3 regions of the Pseudomonas sp. KU43P genome follow, and region 3 is predicted to be linked to each of the others. Evidence: riboswitches for the same ligand, from Rfam matches in the RefSeq annotation. Region 3 holds a riboswitch; each other region holds the start of a gene.
What was found. A riboswitch is a leader RNA that binds a small molecule or an ion and turns the genes downstream of it on or off. The one in region 3 is predicted to bind cobalamin.
Positions count from the first base shown of each region.

Region 1: linked by a shared signal. The riboswitch ahead of KU43P_RS16695 (FecCD family ABC transporter permease) and the one ahead of KU43P_RS13755 (CbtB domain-containing protein) in region 3 are both predicted to bind cobalamin.
Region 2: linked by a shared signal. The riboswitch ahead of KU43P_RS16685 (TonB-dependent receptor) and the one ahead of KU43P_RS13755 (CbtB domain-containing protein) in region 3 are both predicted to bind cobalamin.

Region 1 is NZ_AP019365.1:3,666,898-3,672,429, forward strand. It holds gene KU43P_RS16690 (DUF1624 domain-containing protein) at 142-1,308, shown strand; cobalamin riboswitch at 1,337-1,536, shown strand; gene KU43P_RS16695 (FecCD family ABC transporter permease) at 1,646-2,668, shown strand; gene KU43P_RS16700 (ABC transporter ATP-binding protein) at 2,665-3,453, shown strand; gene KU43P_RS16705 (OprD family porin) at 3,470-4,813, shown strand; gene adhP (alcohol dehydrogenase AdhP) at 4,987-5,532, opposite strand, start outside.
Region 2 is NZ_AP019365.1:3,660,295-3,665,826, forward strand. It holds gene KU43P_RS16665 (polyamine ABC transporter substrate-binding protein) at 145-1,170, shown strand; gene KU43P_RS16670 (ABC transporter permease) at 1,167-2,084, shown strand; gene KU43P_RS16675 (ABC transporter permease) at 2,091-2,900, shown strand; gene KU43P_RS16680 (ABC transporter ATP-binding protein) at 2,920-4,068, shown strand; cobalamin riboswitch at 4,115-4,322, shown strand; gene KU43P_RS16685 (TonB-dependent receptor) at 4,431-5,532, shown strand, end outside.
Region 3 is NZ_AP019365.1:3,021,688-3,027,219, reverse strand. It holds gene KU43P_RS13775 (DUF1272 domain-containing protein) at 50-292, opposite strand; gene cobM (precorrin-4 C(11)-methyltransferase) at 359-1,111, opposite strand; gene KU43P_RS13765 (cobalamin biosynthesis protein) at 1,143-1,535, opposite strand; gene KU43P_RS13760 (CbtA family protein) at 1,553-2,245, opposite strand; gene KU43P_RS13755 (CbtB domain-containing protein) at 2,256-2,441, opposite strand; cobalamin riboswitch at 2,538-2,763, opposite strand; cobalamin riboswitch at 2,929-3,142, shown strand; gene cobW (cobalamin biosynthesis protein CobW) at 3,241-4,308, shown strand; gene cobN (cobaltochelatase subunit CobN) at 4,312-5,532, shown strand, end outside.

The DNA.
Region 1 (5,532 bases), 650 kb from region 3:
AGGTGCTCCCACTGCATTCGAAATCAGTGGTGCCGGCGATAGGGCCAGGCCTCACAGCACAAAAACAACTTTCACGCCCACGCAAATTAGTTATAAGATAACGTTTCAGTTGGCAATCATTCTTACCTGCGACCCTCTCCCATGACAAGCGCCGCCGCCACCCCCACCCTGCTCACCCAGCGCCTGCAGAGCATCGACGCCCTGCGCGGCCTGGTGATCCTGTTCATGCTGCTCGACCACGTACGCGAAACCTTCTTCCTGCACCGCCAGGTCAGCGACCCGATGGCCATCGACGCCACCGACCCCTCGCTGTTCGTCAGCCGTACCCTGGCCCACCTCTGCGCCCCCGTGTTCGTCCTGCTCACCGGCCTGTCGGCCTGGCTGTATGGCGAGAAATACCAGGGCCGCAGCGATGTCTCGGCCTTCCTGTTCAAACGCGGCCTGTTCCTGGTGGCACTGGAATTCACCCTGGTGAACTTTGCCTGGACATTCCAACTCCCGCCCAGCGTGATCTACCTGCAAGTGATCTGGGCGATTGGCATCAGCATGATCGCGCTGTCGTTGCTGGTGTGGCTGCCACGCCCCGCGCTGGTGGCGCTGGGCGCCCTGATCGTCGCCGGCCACAACCTGCTCGATGGCGTGCACTTCGGCGTGGCGTCGGCGATGCATGTGCCGTGGGCGATCCTGCATGACCGTGGCTGGCTGGAGGCCTCCGAGCACCTGCGCCTGCGCACCTCGTACCCGGTGTTGCCGTGGATCGGCGTGATTGCCTTGGGCTACGGCCTCGGCCCCTGGTTCGCCCGTGGCAGCGCTGCGCAACAGCGCCAGCATCAACTGCTGCTGGCCGGCGTCATCGCCCTGCTCGGCTTCATGGTGCTGCGCATCCAGAACGGCTACGGCGAAGCCCCGTGGAGCGGCTACCCGACCCTGACGCAAACCCTGATGAGTTTCTTCAACATCACCAAATACCCGCCGTCGCTGCTGTTCCTGGCCCTGACCCTGGGCTGCGGCCTGCTGTTGCTGCGCGCCTTCGAACGCGCAGGGCAAGCGCGCTGGATCAACGCCCTGGCCGTGTTCGGCGCGGCGCCGATGTTCTTCTACCTGCTGCACCTGTACGTGCTGAAGCTGCTGTACCTGGCCAGCGTCGCGCTGCTGGGCCACAACCACGGCGACTACTTTGGCTTCGACAGCATCGCCGCAGTGTGGCTGACCGCCGCACTGCTGGCCGTGGCGCTGTACCTGCCGGTGCGCGGGTTCGCCCGGCTCAAGGCGCGCCGGCGCGACATCGCCTGGCTCAAGTACCTGTGATTTAGCGTTTCACCCGGCGGCCCGATGGTCTACCATGCCGCCCGCCGGTTTCCACCACGGAACTAACAGGGAATCCCAGGCCCGCCCAGGCGTGCCAAACGGAACTGCCCCCGCAACTGTAGGTGCCGAGCCCGCTCCATCGATGCCACTGGGTCAGCCGACCCGGGAAGGCCGGGGCCGGGCGACGACGCACCAGTCAGGAGACCTGCCGGCCCACATTCACCAACCGGCGGGGTGTCCGGGATTGGCCATTGGTGCTGCCCTGCTGTATGCCAGGGCTCGGCGATGCCTGTCCGTGGGTTCCTTGCGAGAACTGCCCGATAGGAGATCGCCCTGCATGCAGCCCCGTTTCGCCACACTGCTCACCGGGCTGGCCCTGGTCACCCTGCTGGCGGCCGTGCTGGCCGGTACGGCCATTGGCGAAACCGCGCTGTCGCCGCGGCTGGTCTGCCAGGTGCTGGCCAACCACCTGTGGCAAGCCGGCTACCCGATCGACCCGATCGACGCCGGCATCGTCTGGAACTATCGCTTGCCCCGCACCCTCGTCGCCGCTGCCTGCGGGGCCGGGCTTGCGACGTGCGGGGTGATACTCCAGGCCCTGCTGCGCAATCCACTGGCCGAGCCCTACCTGCTCGGCTTGTCGGCGGGCGCCTCGACCGGTGCGGTGCTGGTCGGCCTGCTCGGTGTGGGCAGTGCGGCCCTGAGCCTGTCCGCCGGCGCCTTCATCGGCGCCGTGGCGGCTTTCGCCCTGGTGCTGCTGTTGGCCCGTGCGGCCGGCCCGAACAGCCACAACGCCCAAGTGATTCTCGCGGGCATCGCCGGCTCGCAACTGTTCAACGCCATCACCGCGTTCCTCATCACCAAGTCCGCCACTGCCGAACAGGCGCGGGGCATTCTCTTCTGGCTGCTGGGCAACCTCAGCGGTGTGCGCTGGCCGTCGGTGTGGCTGGCACTGCCCGCGGCGCTGTTCGGCTTGCTGGTGTGCCTGTGGCAGCGCCGTGCACTGGATGCCTTCACCTTCGGCGCCGACTCGGCGGCGTCGCTGGGCGTTGCCGTGCGCCGCACGCAATTGCTGCTGGTGAGCTGCGCCGCGCTGGTGACGGCGGTGATGGTGTCCATCGTCGGTGCCATCGGCTTTGTCGGGCTGGTGATTCCCCATGCCTTGCGCCTGCTGCTCGGCCCCGGCCACAACCGCCTGTTGCCAGCCAGTGCGCTGGGAGGGGCATTGTTCCTGATGGCTGCTGATGTGCTGTCGCGCACGTTGATTGCAGGGCAGGTGATCCCGGTGGGCGTGGTCACCGCGCTGATCGGCGCACCGGTCTTTGCCCTGATCCTGGTCAGCCGCCGGGGGCAGCCATGACCGCCATGACCGCGCCGCAGCTTGCGCCCCTCGCCTGCCAGGGCCTGAACTTTCAGTTGGCGGGCAATTCGGTGCTGCGGGGGGTCGAGCTGAGCGTGAGGCCGGGTGAAACCCTCGGCATCGTCGGCCCCAACGGCTCTGGCAAATCGTCCTTGCTCAAGCTTCTGGCCGGGCTGCGCACCCCGCACAGCGGCAGCGTGCAGCTGCTCGGCGAGCCCATCGCACGCCTGCCCCGGCGGCGTATCGCCCAGGCCCTGGCGCTGGTCGAGCAGCAGGCCGACACCCTCGATGCCATTCGCGTATTCGACGCCGTGGCCCTGGGCCGCACGCCGTGGCTGTCGGCGTTGGCACCGTTCTCCAGCAATGACCGCGCGATCGTCGACCAGGCCCTGGCCGATGTCGATGCCACGCACCTGCGCACACGCCTCTGGGGGTCGTTGTCCGGCGGTGAACGCCAACGCGTGCACATCGCCCGCGCCCTGGCCCAGCGGCCCCAGGTGCTGCTGCTCGATGAGCCGACCAATCACCTGGATATCCAGCACCAGCTCAGCCTGCTGCAGCAGGTCCAGGCACTGCCGGTGACTACCCTGGTCGCCCTGCACGACCTCAACCAGGCACTGACCTGCGACCGTGTGGCAGTGCTCGATCAGGGCCAGCTGGTCGCCCTCGGCAAACCGCTCCAGGTGCTCACCCCCGAGCGCCTGCTGAGCACCTTCGGCGTGCACGCCCATTACCTCATCGACCCCTTCGACGGCGCGCACATTCTGCGTTTGCGCGCCCCCTGACCTGGAAGTTGCCACCATGCCGTTGCGCCCCTGCGCCCTGCTGCTCGCCAGCACCGTACTACCCGCTACCGCGCTGGCCGACTCCGCGCAATCGCAAAGCCGCGGGTTGGTCGAAGACAGCAGCTGGAGCCTGCTCAACCGCACCGTATACGACCAGCGTGACTACAAGCACGGCGGGCGCAACAGCGCCGCCCGCAATGCCTACAAGCCGCGCAGCGAACGCAATGGCATGGCCGAGGAATGGGCCTACGGTTTGATGGGCACGTTCCAGTCCGGTTTTACCCAGGGCCTGATTGGGGTGGGTGTGGATGCCCATGCCTACCTGGGCGTGCAGCTCGACAGCGGCGGCGGCCGGGCCGGCAAGGCGCGGTTGCTGGGCGTGGACAATGATGGCCACTCGAAGAATGCATACAGCCGTGGCGGTGCGGCAGTGAAATTGCGCGCGTCCAATACGGTGTTGTCCTACGGCGAGCAACGGGTGAAGACGCCAGTGTTCAGCTCTTCCGACAGCCGCCTGCTGCCCGAAACGGCGACCGGGCTCTTCCTCAGCAGCAACGAGATCGACACGCTGAAACTGGTCGCGGGCCACTTCAACGAAAGCACCGACCGTAACGCCTCGAGCCATGACCAGGGCTTCGTGGTGAACTACTCGAACGGCCCCCAAGGCAATAGCTTCGAGCTTGCCGGCCTGGTATGGAACCCCGGTGCCGCATTCAGCGCCAGCCTGTATACCTCGCGCTATGAAGACACCTGGAACCAGCACTACCTCGGCAGCACACTGACCCGTGCACTGGACGACCGCCGCAGCCTGAGCCTGGACCTGAACCTGTACCGCACCACCGATACCGGCAAGGCCCTTTCCGGGCGCATCGACAACACCACCTGGAGCCTGGTCTCGCGCTACAGCCAGGGGGCGCATACCTTCAGCCTCGGCTGGCAGCAGGTCGACGGCAACACCCCATTCGACTACGTGACCCGCGGGGCGATCTACCTGACCAACGCGGTGCAGATGTCCGATTTCAACGCACCGAACGAGAAGTCATGGCAGGCGCGTTATGACCTGAACATGGGCGCTTACGGGGTACCGGGCCTGAACCTGACGGCGCTGTACGTGCGCGGCTTCGAGATCGATGGCAGCCATGTCGACCCCAACGGCGGCTATGCCTACCTGGGTTATAGCAAGGGTGGCAAACACTGGGAACGGGATTTGGAGGCGCGCTATGTGGTGCAGAGCGGCAAGGCCAAGGGCACGACCTTTTCGTTGCGGCATAATTTGCATCGGGGTAATACGGCGCAGGCGGAGCTGGATGGTGACCAGATCCGCCTGGCAGTGGAGTGGCCGTTGAGCGGCGGGTTCTGAATGACCTGGCGTTGCGCACGCCTTGCTCTGTGGGAGCCAGCTTGCCGGCGATAAGGTCGCGCCAGACAAAGCCGTTTTGATGCGGCTGTTCGGGCCCTATCGCCGGCAAGCCGGCTCTCACAGGGACATCATGGCAATCAACCCCTGTTGCATTCAAAGCATGTGGGGGTGGCTCAACCCTCGAAGTTGATCACCATGCGGCCCTTGATCTTGCCTTCCAGCATCTCGTCGAAAATGTCGTTGATGTCTTCGATCGGGCGCAGCGTCACCTTGGGCACCACCTTACCTTGCGCGGCAAATTCGAAGGCTTCGACCAAGTCTTGACGCGTACCGACCAGCGACCCCACCACTTCGATGCCATCGAGCACCAGCCGTGGAATATCCAGGCTCATGGCCTCGGACGGCAGCCCCACGGCCACCAGCCGCCCACCTGCGCGCAGCGCATCCACCGCCGAGTTGAAGGCGCTTTTCGAAACCGCCGTGACCACCGCCGCATGGGCACCGCCGGTCTTTTCCTGAACGATCTTCGCCACATCCTCGCTGCGCGGGTTGAGCACCAGGTCGGCGCCCATCTCGCGGGCGAACGCGAGCTGCTCGTCATTCACATCGATCGCGATAACCCGGGCATTGAAGACGTTCTTCGCGTATTGCAGGGCCAGGTTGCCCAGGCCACCCAACCCATAGATGGCAACCCACTGCCCCGGGCGGATGTTGGAGGA
Region 2 (5,532 bases), 640 kb from region 3:
ATGATATCCCGTAGACCTTAAATTCACGGGCCGCCTAAACTGAAAAACGGCCACCCACACATTGTCAAAGCTGCTCCCCGAATACTGTTGGCGGGCGCACACCCAGCCCCGCCTCGAATAACAAAAAGCAACGAGGGCGTAACCATGCTGTTGAGCAAACGTGTAACCGCAGTGCTGTCTGCCAGCCTGCTGACCCTGGCATGTCAGGCCGTCCAGGCCGCCGACAGCCTCAACTTCGTCAGCTGGGGCGGGACCACCCAGGACGCCCAGAAAGAAGCGTGGGCCGTACCCTTCACCAAATCGACCGACATCAAGGTCGTCCAGGACGGCCCTACCGACTACGGCAAGCTCAAAGCCATGGTCGAAAGCGGCAACGTGCAGTGGGACGTGGTCGACGTCGAAGCCGACTTCGCCCTGCGCGCCGCCAGCGAAGGCCTGCTCGAACCCCTCGATTTCAACACCATCCAACGCGACAAGATCGACCCGCGTTTCGTATCCGACCACGGCGTCGGTTCGTTCTTCTTCTCCTTCGTGCTCGGCTACAACGAAGGCAAGCTTGGCGCCAACAAGCCGGTCGACTGGACTGCGCTGTTCGACACCAAGACCTACCCAGGCAAGCGCGCCCTGTACAAATGGCCAAGCCCCGGTGTGCTGGAACTGGCCCTGCTGGCCGACGGCGTAGCCCCCGACAAGCTCTACCCGCTGGACCTGGACCGCGCCTTCAAGAAGCTCGACACCATCAAGAAAGACATCGTCTGGTGGGGCGGCGGCGCCCAGTCGCAGCAACTGCTGGCTTCCGGTGAAGCGTCGCTCGGCCAGTTCTGGAACGGCCGCGTCTACGCGCTGCAGCAAGACGGCGCGCCCGTCGGCGTGAGCTGGAAGCAGAATTTGGTCATGGCCGATTTCCTGGTCATCCCCAAAGGTGCCAAGAACAAGGACGCGGCCATGAAGTTCCTGGCCAACGCCAGCAGTGCCGAAGGCCAGGCCGAGTTCGCCAACAAGACCGCCTACGCTCCGGTGAACGTCGACAGCGTGGCCAAGCTGGACAAGGACCTTGCGCAGAACCTGCCGACGGCCTATGCCCAGGACCAGGTCACCCTGGACTTCGCCTACTGGGCGAAGAATGGCCAGGCCATCGCGGCACGCTGGAATGAGTGGCTGGTGAAATGAAAGTCGCCATCAACGCCCTGCACAACGCGCAAGGTGCCCCCACGGGCGCCGGCGCCCCGGGAGCGGCCCCTCGCCGCGAACCGATGAGCCGCCGCTGGAAAGGCAGCCGCAACCTGCTGCCGGCCCTGTTGTTCCTCGGCCTGTTCTTCTTCGCGCCGCTGATCGGCCTGCTGCTGCGCGGCGTGCTGGAGCCGGTGCCGGGGCTGGGCAACTACGAGCAACTGTTCGCCAACTCGGCCTATGCACGGGTGCTGTTCAACACCTTCTCGGTGGCCGGCGTGGTCACCCTGATCAGCGTGCTGCTGGGCTTCCCGCTGGCCTGGGCGATCACCCTGGTGCCCAAGGGCTGGGGCCGCTGGCTGCTGAACATCGTGCTGCTGTCGATGTGGACCAGCCTGCTGGCGCGCACCTACTCGTGGCTGGTGCTGCTGCAGAGCTCGGGGGTGATCAACAAGGTGCTGATGGCCCTGGGCATCATCGATGCCCCGCTGGAGATGGTGCACAACCTCACCGGCGTGGTGATCGGCATGAGCTACATCATGATCCCGTTCATCGTGCTGCCGCTGCAGGCGACCATGCACGCCATCGACCCGATGGTGCTGCAGGCCGGTTCCATCTGCGGCGCCAGCCCCTGGACCAACTTCTGGAAGGTGTTCCTGCCGCTGTGCCGCTCGGGGCTGTTCTCCGGGGCGCTGATGGTGTTCGTGATGTCGCTCGGTTACTACGTGACCCCGGCCCTGCTCGGCGGTGCGCAGAACATGATGCTGCCCGAATTCATCATCCAGCAGGTGCAGTCGTTCCTCAACTGGGGCCTGGCCAGCGCCGCCGCCGCACTGCTGGTGGTCATCACCCTGGTGCTCTTCTACCTGTACCTGAAGCTGCAGCCGGAATCCCCGGTCGGCAACGCGAGGTAATCCGCCATGCTGCTTTCACCCAATGCCATGGGCCGCCCGCTGCGCACGGGCCTGTACCTGACCACCGGGGTCATCGCCGCCTTCCTGCTGCTGCCGGTGGTGTTCATCGTGCTGCTGTCGTTCGGCTCGTCCCAGTGGCTGGTGTTCCCGCCACCGGGCTGGACCCTCAAGTGGTACGCACAGTTCTTCGCCAACCCGGAGTGGATGGACGCCGCCCTGGCCAGCCTCAAGGTGGCCTTGCTGACCACCCTGTTCGCCGTGCTGCTGGGCCTGCCCACCGCCTTCGCCCTGGTGCGAGGCCGCTTCCCCGGCCGCGAGATGCTCTACGGCCTGTTCACCATGCCGATGATCGTGCCGCTGGTGATCATCGCGGTGGCGGTGTACGCGCTGTTTCTCAAGCTGGGCTATACCGGCACGCTGTTCGCCTTCGTGGTCAGCCACGTGATCGTCGCCCTGCCCTTCACCATCATCTCGATCATCAACTCGCTGAAGCTGTTCGACCAGTCGATCGAGGATGCCGCAGTGATCTGCGGCGCATCGCGCCTGCAGGCGATCTTCAAGGTGACCTTCCCGGCCATTCGCCCGGGGATGATCGCTGGCGGCCTGTTCGCCTTCCTGGTGTCGTGGGACGAGGTGGTGCTGAGCGTGATGATGGCCAGCCCCGACCTGCAGACCCTGCCGGTAAAAATGTGGACCACCCTGCGCCAGGACCTGAGCCCGGTGATCGCCGTCGCCTCGACGCTGCTGATCGGCCTTTCGCTACTGGTCATGGTCATTGCCGCCGCCTTGCGCCGGCGCACCGAAGTCAACGCTTGAGCGCCCGGAGACAACAACAATGAGTGCAGTGATCAAAGACAACGCGCACAACAAGACCCTGGTCAGCCTGCGCGGCCTGAACAAGCACTACGGCGACTTCACCGCCGTGGACAACTTGGACCTGGAGATCCAAGACGGCGAGTTCCTCACCTTTCTCGGCTCCAGCGGCTCGGGCAAATCCACGACCCTGTCGATGCTGGCCGGCTTCGAAACCCCGAGCAGCGGCGAGATTCTGGTCGAGGGCCAGTCGCTGGTGAACGTGCCGCCGCACAAGCGTGACATTGGCATGGTGTTCCAGCGCTACTCGCTGTTCCCGCACCTGAACGTGCGCGACAACATCGCCTTCCCGCTGGCCATCCGCAAGCTCGGCAGCGCCGAGATCAACAAGCGCGTCGACGCCATGCTCAAGCTGGTGCAGCTTGAGCAGTTCGCCCACCGCAAGCCGTCGCAGATGTCCGGCGGCCAGCAACAGCGCGTGGCGATCGCCCGGGCGCTGGTGTACGAGCCCCGCATCCTGCTGATGGACGAACCCCTCGGCGCGCTCGACAAGAAGCTGCGCGAAGACCTGCAGGATGAACTGCGCCAGCTGCACCGGCGCCTGGGCATCACCATCGTCTACGTCACCCACGACCAGGAAGAAGCCATGCGCCTGTCCCAGCGCATCGCCATCTTCAGCCACGGCAAGATCGTCGGCCTGGGCAGCGGCTACGACCTCTACCAGAACCCGCCGAACGCCTTCGTCGCCTCGTTCCTGGGCAACTCGAACTTCCTGCGGATCAAGGCCACCAGCCATGGCGCTGGCAGTTTCGAAGGCCAGCCAGTGGCGATCCGCCTGACCCCTGGCCTGGCCGTCGGGCAGGAAGCACTGATCATGGTGCGCCCGGAAAAAGCCCTGGCCCTGACCCTCGACCAGGCCACGCGCGAACCCCTGCCGGCGGGCTGGAACGAAGTCGTTGCCAAGGTCGGCGAGGTGCTGTTCCTCGGCGAGAGCCAGACCTGCCACGTGATGACTCCAGGCGGTACCGAACTGACCGTTAAAGCGTTGTCTGCCGCCGGCATGCCGATGCAGCCGGGGGACACCGTGAAAGTGCGCTGGGCAGTGGCCGATGCCTGCATCTACACCGAGTGGGCGCAAAGCGACCTGAGCAAGGCGGCGGGCGCGCACTGAACTTGAGCAAGCGGTAAATGATTGACGCGCGCTCCGACCAGTGGTCAGATGCGCGCCAGTTTCAGGTGTCCTGCGCCGCCGCGCGCAGGGTGAAACGGGAAGCCGGTGCGTCGTGGTTCACGACAAGTCCGGCGCTGCCCCCGCAACGGTAAGCGAGCGAAGCCTTCGACACACCACTGTGCACCTGCATGGGAAGGTGAAGGCCTTCATGACCCTCGCAAGCCCGGAGACCGGCCTGAAGCTTCACTTGGCAACCCGCGGTGGGCGGGCGCAGGCCGGTATCCGCGTGCGCGCCTGCGTCCGCGGTGCGCCGTTGCGTGTTTTCCACCGGGATCCATTCATTCCTGCAGTAGTGGAAAGACATGTCCCGTATCTTCAAGCTTCACCCCCTGGCGGCCTGCCTGGCCGTGACCTTCCCAGCCTTGGCCGACGAACAGCACAGCACGGTGCTGGCACTGCCCTCCACGGCCGTTACCGATACCCGAGATGAACAGCACATCGACCTGACCACGCCGACCCCGGCCGGTTCGCGGCTGAACCTCAGCGCCCTGGAAACCCCTGCCAGCACCAGCAGCCTCAGCGCCGCAGAAATCGAGCAGCGCAACAACCTCACCGTGCAGGACGCTGTCACCCGCTCGCCCGGCATCACCTTCATCGGCAGCCCAGGCGATGGCGGCACCGGCCTGTCGGCGCGGGGGTTCACCGGGCATGGCTCGGTGATGACGCTGTTCGACGGCGCGCGCCTGTACACCGGCGCCGGCACCCAGACCTTCCCGGTCGACCCGTGGATGGTCGAGCGCATCGATGTCATTCGTGGCCCGGCCTCGGTGCTGTATGGCGAAGGCGCCACCGGCGCGGTGATCAACGTGGTCCCGAAAAAGCCCTTCGCCGGTGACATCCACAACCACCTGCGCCTGGGTTACGGCTCGTGGGACCGCCAGCAACTGGGCCTGGACAGCGGCGGCAGCCTTAGCGAGCGCCTGAGCTACCGCCTCACCCTCAACCAGCAGGCCGGCAACGGCTGGGTCGACCGCACCGATTCACGCAGCCTGGCCCTGAGCGCCGCGCTGCGCTTCGACGCCAGCGACGACCTGAGCTTCACCCTGGCCCACGAGCGCGGCGATGCCGAGCCTGCCAACTACTACGGCACCCCGCTGATCGACGGCCACTACCGCAGCAGCCTGCGCAACAAGAACTACAACATCCAGAACGACGTGCAGCGCTACCACGACGAATGGACCCGCTTCACCACCGACTGGGCCATCAACGACCAGGTCAGTGCCAGCAACCAGCTCTACTACATCAAGAGCCGCCGGCACTGGCGCAATGCCGAGGACTACAGCTGGGACGCAGACCGCGAGCAACTGCTGCGCCAGAGCTACCTGGAGATCAAGCACAACCAGGAGCAGATCGGCGACCGCCAGACCTTCACCTTCGATCACTCGCTGTTCGGCCTGGCGAGCA
Region 3 (5,532 bases):
CGGAAGAAGCATCGCCCGGACGCGGCACTGCCGGGCGCAGACAGCTCGTTTACTGGCAGGCGGGATGGGGCTTGAGGATACGCAGCGTCGATGCCGGGTTGTTGACCAACGCCAGGCCGACCCGTGTGGGGCGCGGCAGCAGTTGGCCAGAACAGTTCGGGCAGACGCCCTGCAGGCGGGTATCGGTGCAACGGCGGCAGAACGTGCACTCGAACGAGCAGATGAATGCCTCCGGGCTATCGCCCGGCAAGTCGGCATCGCAGCATTCGCAATTGGGGCGTAGATCCAGCATGGGCGTGACTCCGGTATGCAGTGAAGTGCTCCGGAGTCTGCATGGCACGTATGCCGTTGGCAATTCTCACTCGCCAGGGCGGTAGAGGTGCGCGTGCCCGGCGCGGTACAAGGCCGATTCGGCAAACGGTGCATCGCCCAGTACATGGCCAACAAGGATCAGCGCGGTGCGGCGAAAGCCCTTTGCCGCCACCTGTTCGACGATGCCGGCCAAGGTTCCGCGGACCCAGTCCTGGTCAGGCCAGGTGGCGCGATGGACCACGGCAATCGGGCAGTCCGCGCCGTAATGGGGGCGCAGCTCCTCGACGATGCGCGGCAGGTGCTTGACCCCGAGGTGGATGGCCAAGGTTGCGCCGTGGCGGGCCAAGTCGCCGAGCTGCTCGCCGGCGGGCATCGGCGAGCTGTCGCCGTAACGGGTCAGGATGACGGTCTGCGCCACATCCGGCAGGGTCAGTTCACAGCCCAGCAAGGCGGCGCTGGCGGCAGTGGCGGTGACACCGGGGATGATCTGGTAGTCGATACCCAGCGCGCGCAGATGGCGAATCTGCTCGCCGATGGCGCCGTACAGGCTGGGGTCGCCACTGTGCACGCGCGCCACATCCTGGCCTTGGGCATGGGCAGCACGCATGGCATCGATGATCTGCTCGAGGTGCAGCTCGGCGCTGTTGATGACTGTCTCGGCCTGATGGCCTTCGAGCACCGCAGGCGGTACCAGGGAGCCGGCATAGATAATGACCGGGCATTGACGGATCAGGCGCTGGCCCTTGACCGTGATCAGCTCCGGGTCGCCTGGGCCGGCACCGATGAAGTAGACCGTCATGGAAATTCCTTGCAGTGAATGATTGAAGCGATTATCCGCCGCAGGCCAGGGCGACGGTAGCGGTGCCTGAAGCATGCCGTGTGACTTTGAGCCTGGCTGTGCCGTGCGTGCGGCTGGCCAGCGCCAGTGCCGTGCTTTCGGCGACGCCCCAGCAGCCGCTGTGGGCATAGGCGGTCGCCGAGCGATGGCTCAGGCAAGGCTCGAATGCTTGTAGCTGGCTGGCATCGAACGTCGCCAGGGGCAGTCCGTGGCGCAAGGCCAATTGCACTAGCCCGGGTTCATCGGCTTTGAGGCTGATCGTGGCGATGCCCTGTACTGCGTCCAGCGTCAGGCCATGGGCAGCCAGGCTTTGGCGCAGCAGGGCGTCGAGGGTGTCTACCGGGCAGCCGCGGCGGCAGCCGAAGCCGGCATACAGTGCCGGCAGCGACGGTTCGATGGCCATCAGGCCTGTTGGGCGCGGCGGTACAGCCAGGCGCTGAGCAGGCCCAGGGCTAGCCAGAACGCGGCATTGGTCAGCCACGAGGCGATCTTGAACTGAGTCTCCAGCGCCTCGGGTGCCAGGCTCTGGTGAACCTCAGGCTGTGGTGCGCCAATTACATGCGGGACCACCAGCAGTACCGCGCCGGCGGCCTTGAGCAGCCAGTGGCGGGAGAACACCAGCAGTGCAAGCCCCAGCGCGGTGGCGGCCGCAGTGCCGACCCACCAGCTCTGGCGTTGGCCCAGGTCGGCGGCTGCGGTGCCTGGCAGTTCGGGCGGCAGGCCCAGGGTGGGCGCCAGGCAGAACACCGCGAAGCCGGCCAAGCCCCACAGCGCACCGGTGCTGACCCGGTTGGGCTCACGCAGGCTGTACAGGGCGGCGAGGATCAGGGCGAAACCGACGGCTACCACCAGGTTGCCGCCAGTGGTCGAGAGGATGCGCTGCCAGCCATCCTCCGGCGACCAGGCCTCGGCACTGTGCTCGTGGGCGGCTACCGCTTCGCCGTCATGGCTGTGGTGCTCGGCGGCGGGGGCTGCCGACTCGTAGGTTTCGGCCTGGAGAATTAACGGGGCGACCCAGAAGCTTTGCAGCAGGGTCAGCAGCAAGGCAGCGAGCAGGCCGCTGAACCCGGCGGTGCGGGCAATGCGCTTGATCATGGGGCGGGCCTCAGTGGCAGGGGAACGCGGCGCTGTGGCGAGTATCGTGAGCGGCGTTGTGTACCGCCTCGATGTGCGAGAAACCGGCGAAGTAGACCAGGCACAGGCCGAGCAGGCTGGCCGCAGCGGCGATGACGACACGCTGGCTGAGGGTGACGGGGGTGGCGATGCTGTGCTTGGCGCTGGAAATGGGCATGACGCGATCCTTTGTTGTTTGGAAACTCAACGGGCAAGCGCGGCAGCCCCGGACACCAAGCGCCCGAGGGAATGCGACAGCGCCCGCCCACCGCGGGGTGTTCATGTGACGCCAGGCCGGTCTCCGGGCTTGCGAGGAGGAGCAGGGCTCCTTTGTAAAGCGTCACCTTCCCATGCCCAATGGCGTGGCACAGTGGTCTAGACGCTTCGCTCGCTTACCGTTGCGGGGGCAGCACCGGTCTTGTCCGGCCCTGTTGGAGGGCCTGCGACGCACCGGTTTCCCGTTTCACCCCCGAGGGGGCACCTGAACGCAAGGCGTGAGGAGAGCACGGGGCAGGGTTTCCGTCAATTGATTGCATTTGATTGCTGAGGGTGGGGGAAGATTGGGTTTGGGATTTAGGGTGGGGCGGAAATCGCGTCGGCCTGTAGGGGTGGATTCATCCGCGATGCGCCGCGCGGCCAGCGCTTGACCACCCGCCACCCCCCGCGTAGCCTTGCCGCTTCGAGGTTCTTCGGCCACGCCGAAGCTAAGACGGGAACGCGGTACAAGCCGCGGCTGCCCCCGCAACTGTAAGCACCGGCAACGGATCGACACAGCCACTGCGCCCAGGCGCGGGAAGGCGTCATCCTACCTGGCCCCCTTGACTGACCGGGGCCGGAACGGTGCGAGCCAGGAGACCTGCCTCGTCACGTTTTCGACTTTCAACCGGGCGGGGTGATCCGGTGGCGAACGAGCCCGGCCGGCCTGGCCCGAGGCTTTCGTCCCGCATGCCCGCGCCATTTGCCAAGGGCAACGCGACATGAAAACACTGGCCAAGCTCCCCGTCACCATCGTCACCGGCTTCCTCGGCTCGGGCAAGACCACCTTGCTCCGCCACATGCTCGACAATGCCCAGGGCCGGCGCATCGCGGTCATCGTCAACGAGTTCGGCGAACTCGGCATCGACGGCGAAATCCTCAAGCAATGCAGCATTGGCTGCACCGAAGAAGAAGCCACCGGTCGCGTCTACGAGCTGGCCAACGGCTGCCTGTGCTGCACCGTGCAGGAAGAGTTCTTCCCGGTCATGCGCGAGCTGGTTGCCCGTCGTGGCGATCTTGACCACATCCTGATCGAAACCAGCGGCCTGGCCTTGCCCAAACCTTTGGTACAAGCTTTCCAGTGGCCGGAAATCCGTACCGCCTGCACCGTCGATGCGGTCATCACCGTGGTCGACAGCCCGGCCGTGGCTGCCGGCACCTTCGCGGCCTACCCGGATCAGGTCGATGCCCAGCGCAAGCTCGACCCCAACCTGGACCACGAATCGCCGCTGCATGAGCTGTTCGCCGACCAGTTGGCCAGTGCCGACCTGGTGGTGCTGAACAAGGCCGACCTTATCGATGCCGAAGGCTTGGCCAAGGTCCGCGCCGAAGTGGCCGAAGAGCTGCCGCCGGCGGTCAAGGTGATCGAAGCCAGCAGCGGCCGCCTGCCGCTGGACGTGTTGCTGGGGCTGGGGGCAGGGTCTGAAGAGCACATCGACGGGCGCCGCACCCACCATGATTCGCACCACGACGGCGACGACCACGACGACCATGACCACGATGCCTTCGACTCCATCTCCATCGACTTGCCTGAGGCCGACGAAAGCCTCCTGCTCGACGCCTTGACGCAACTGGTGGTGGAGTTCGGCATCCTGCGTGCCAAGGGTTTCGCCGCCATCCCCGGCAAACCGATGCGCCTGCTGGTGCAGGGCGTGGGTACCCGCTTCGACAAGCACTTCGACCGCGCCTGGCGTGCCGACGAGCCGCGCGTCACCCGCCTGGTGCTGATCGGCCAGGACCTCGATGCCGTGCAACTGGAAGCGCGCCTGCGCCAGGCCCTGGGCGCCTAACCCATGCACCTGCTGCGGACCCAGCCCGGCGGCTTCGTGCCGGACGACAGCATTGCCGACCTTGGCCAGACACCCGCCGAGCTGGTGATCCTCTGCAGCGGCGACTCGCACCTGGCGTTGCTCGCCGAAACCGCCGAGCAATTGCCCGATGACTTTCCCAGCCTGCGTCTGGCCAACCCGATGCAGGTGCAGAACCATGCCTCGGTCGACCTCTATGTAGAAGAGGTGCTGCGCCACGCCAAGGTCATCCTGGTGTCGCTGCACGGCGGCGTTGGTTACTGGCGTTACGGCGTCGAGCAGTTGGTGGCACTGGCTGCCCGCGGCGTGCAGTTGATCCTGGTACCGGGCGACGACCGCCCGGACCCGGAGCTGACCGACCTGGGCACGGTAACCGGTGCTGCGGCGGAGCGCCTCTGGCACTTTCTGCGCCAGGGCGGCAAGGCCAATGCCGTCAACCTCTTCAACTGCCTGGCCAGCCTATGGCTGGGGCGTGACTACGCCTGGGACGAGCCGCAACCCTTGCCGCGCACGTCGGTGTATCACCCGAGCAAGGCCAGTGCCACGCTCGAGGATTGGTACGGGCAGTGGCATGCCGAGTACCCAGTGGCGCCGCTGTTGTTCTACCGCTCGCACCTGCAGGCGGCCAATACCGCCTTCATCGACGTGTTCTGCCAGCGCCTGCAGGCCGCCGGGCTCAACCCGCTGCCGATTGCGGTCGCAAGCCTCAAGGAAAGCGCCTGCCTTGAGCAGGTGGAGCAGTGGCTGGACGAGGTCGGCGCCGAGGTGCTGATCAATACCACCGGGTTTGCCTTGTCCAGCCCAGAACGCCCCAGCCAGCGCCCGATTCGCCGAGATATTCCGGTGCTGCAGGCCATCTGTGCGCAAGACAACCAGCCAGGCTGGCAAGCCAGCGAGCAGGGCCTGGGCGCTCGTGACCTGGCCATGCACATTGCCTTGCCGGAGCTCGACGGGCGCATCATCACCCGGCCGGTCAGCTTCAAGGACATGGCCTGGCGCAGCGAGCGCAGCCAGTCCGATGTGGTCTGCTACCGGGCTCACCCCGAACGCATGGACTTCGTCGCCGAACTGGCGCGCCGCTGGGTGGAACTGGCACGTCTGCCCAATGAGCAGAAGCGCGTGGCCTTGGTGCTGGCCAACTACCCGACTCGCGACGGGCGCATTGGCAATGGTGTGGGCCTGGACACCCCAGCCGCTGCTTTGAAC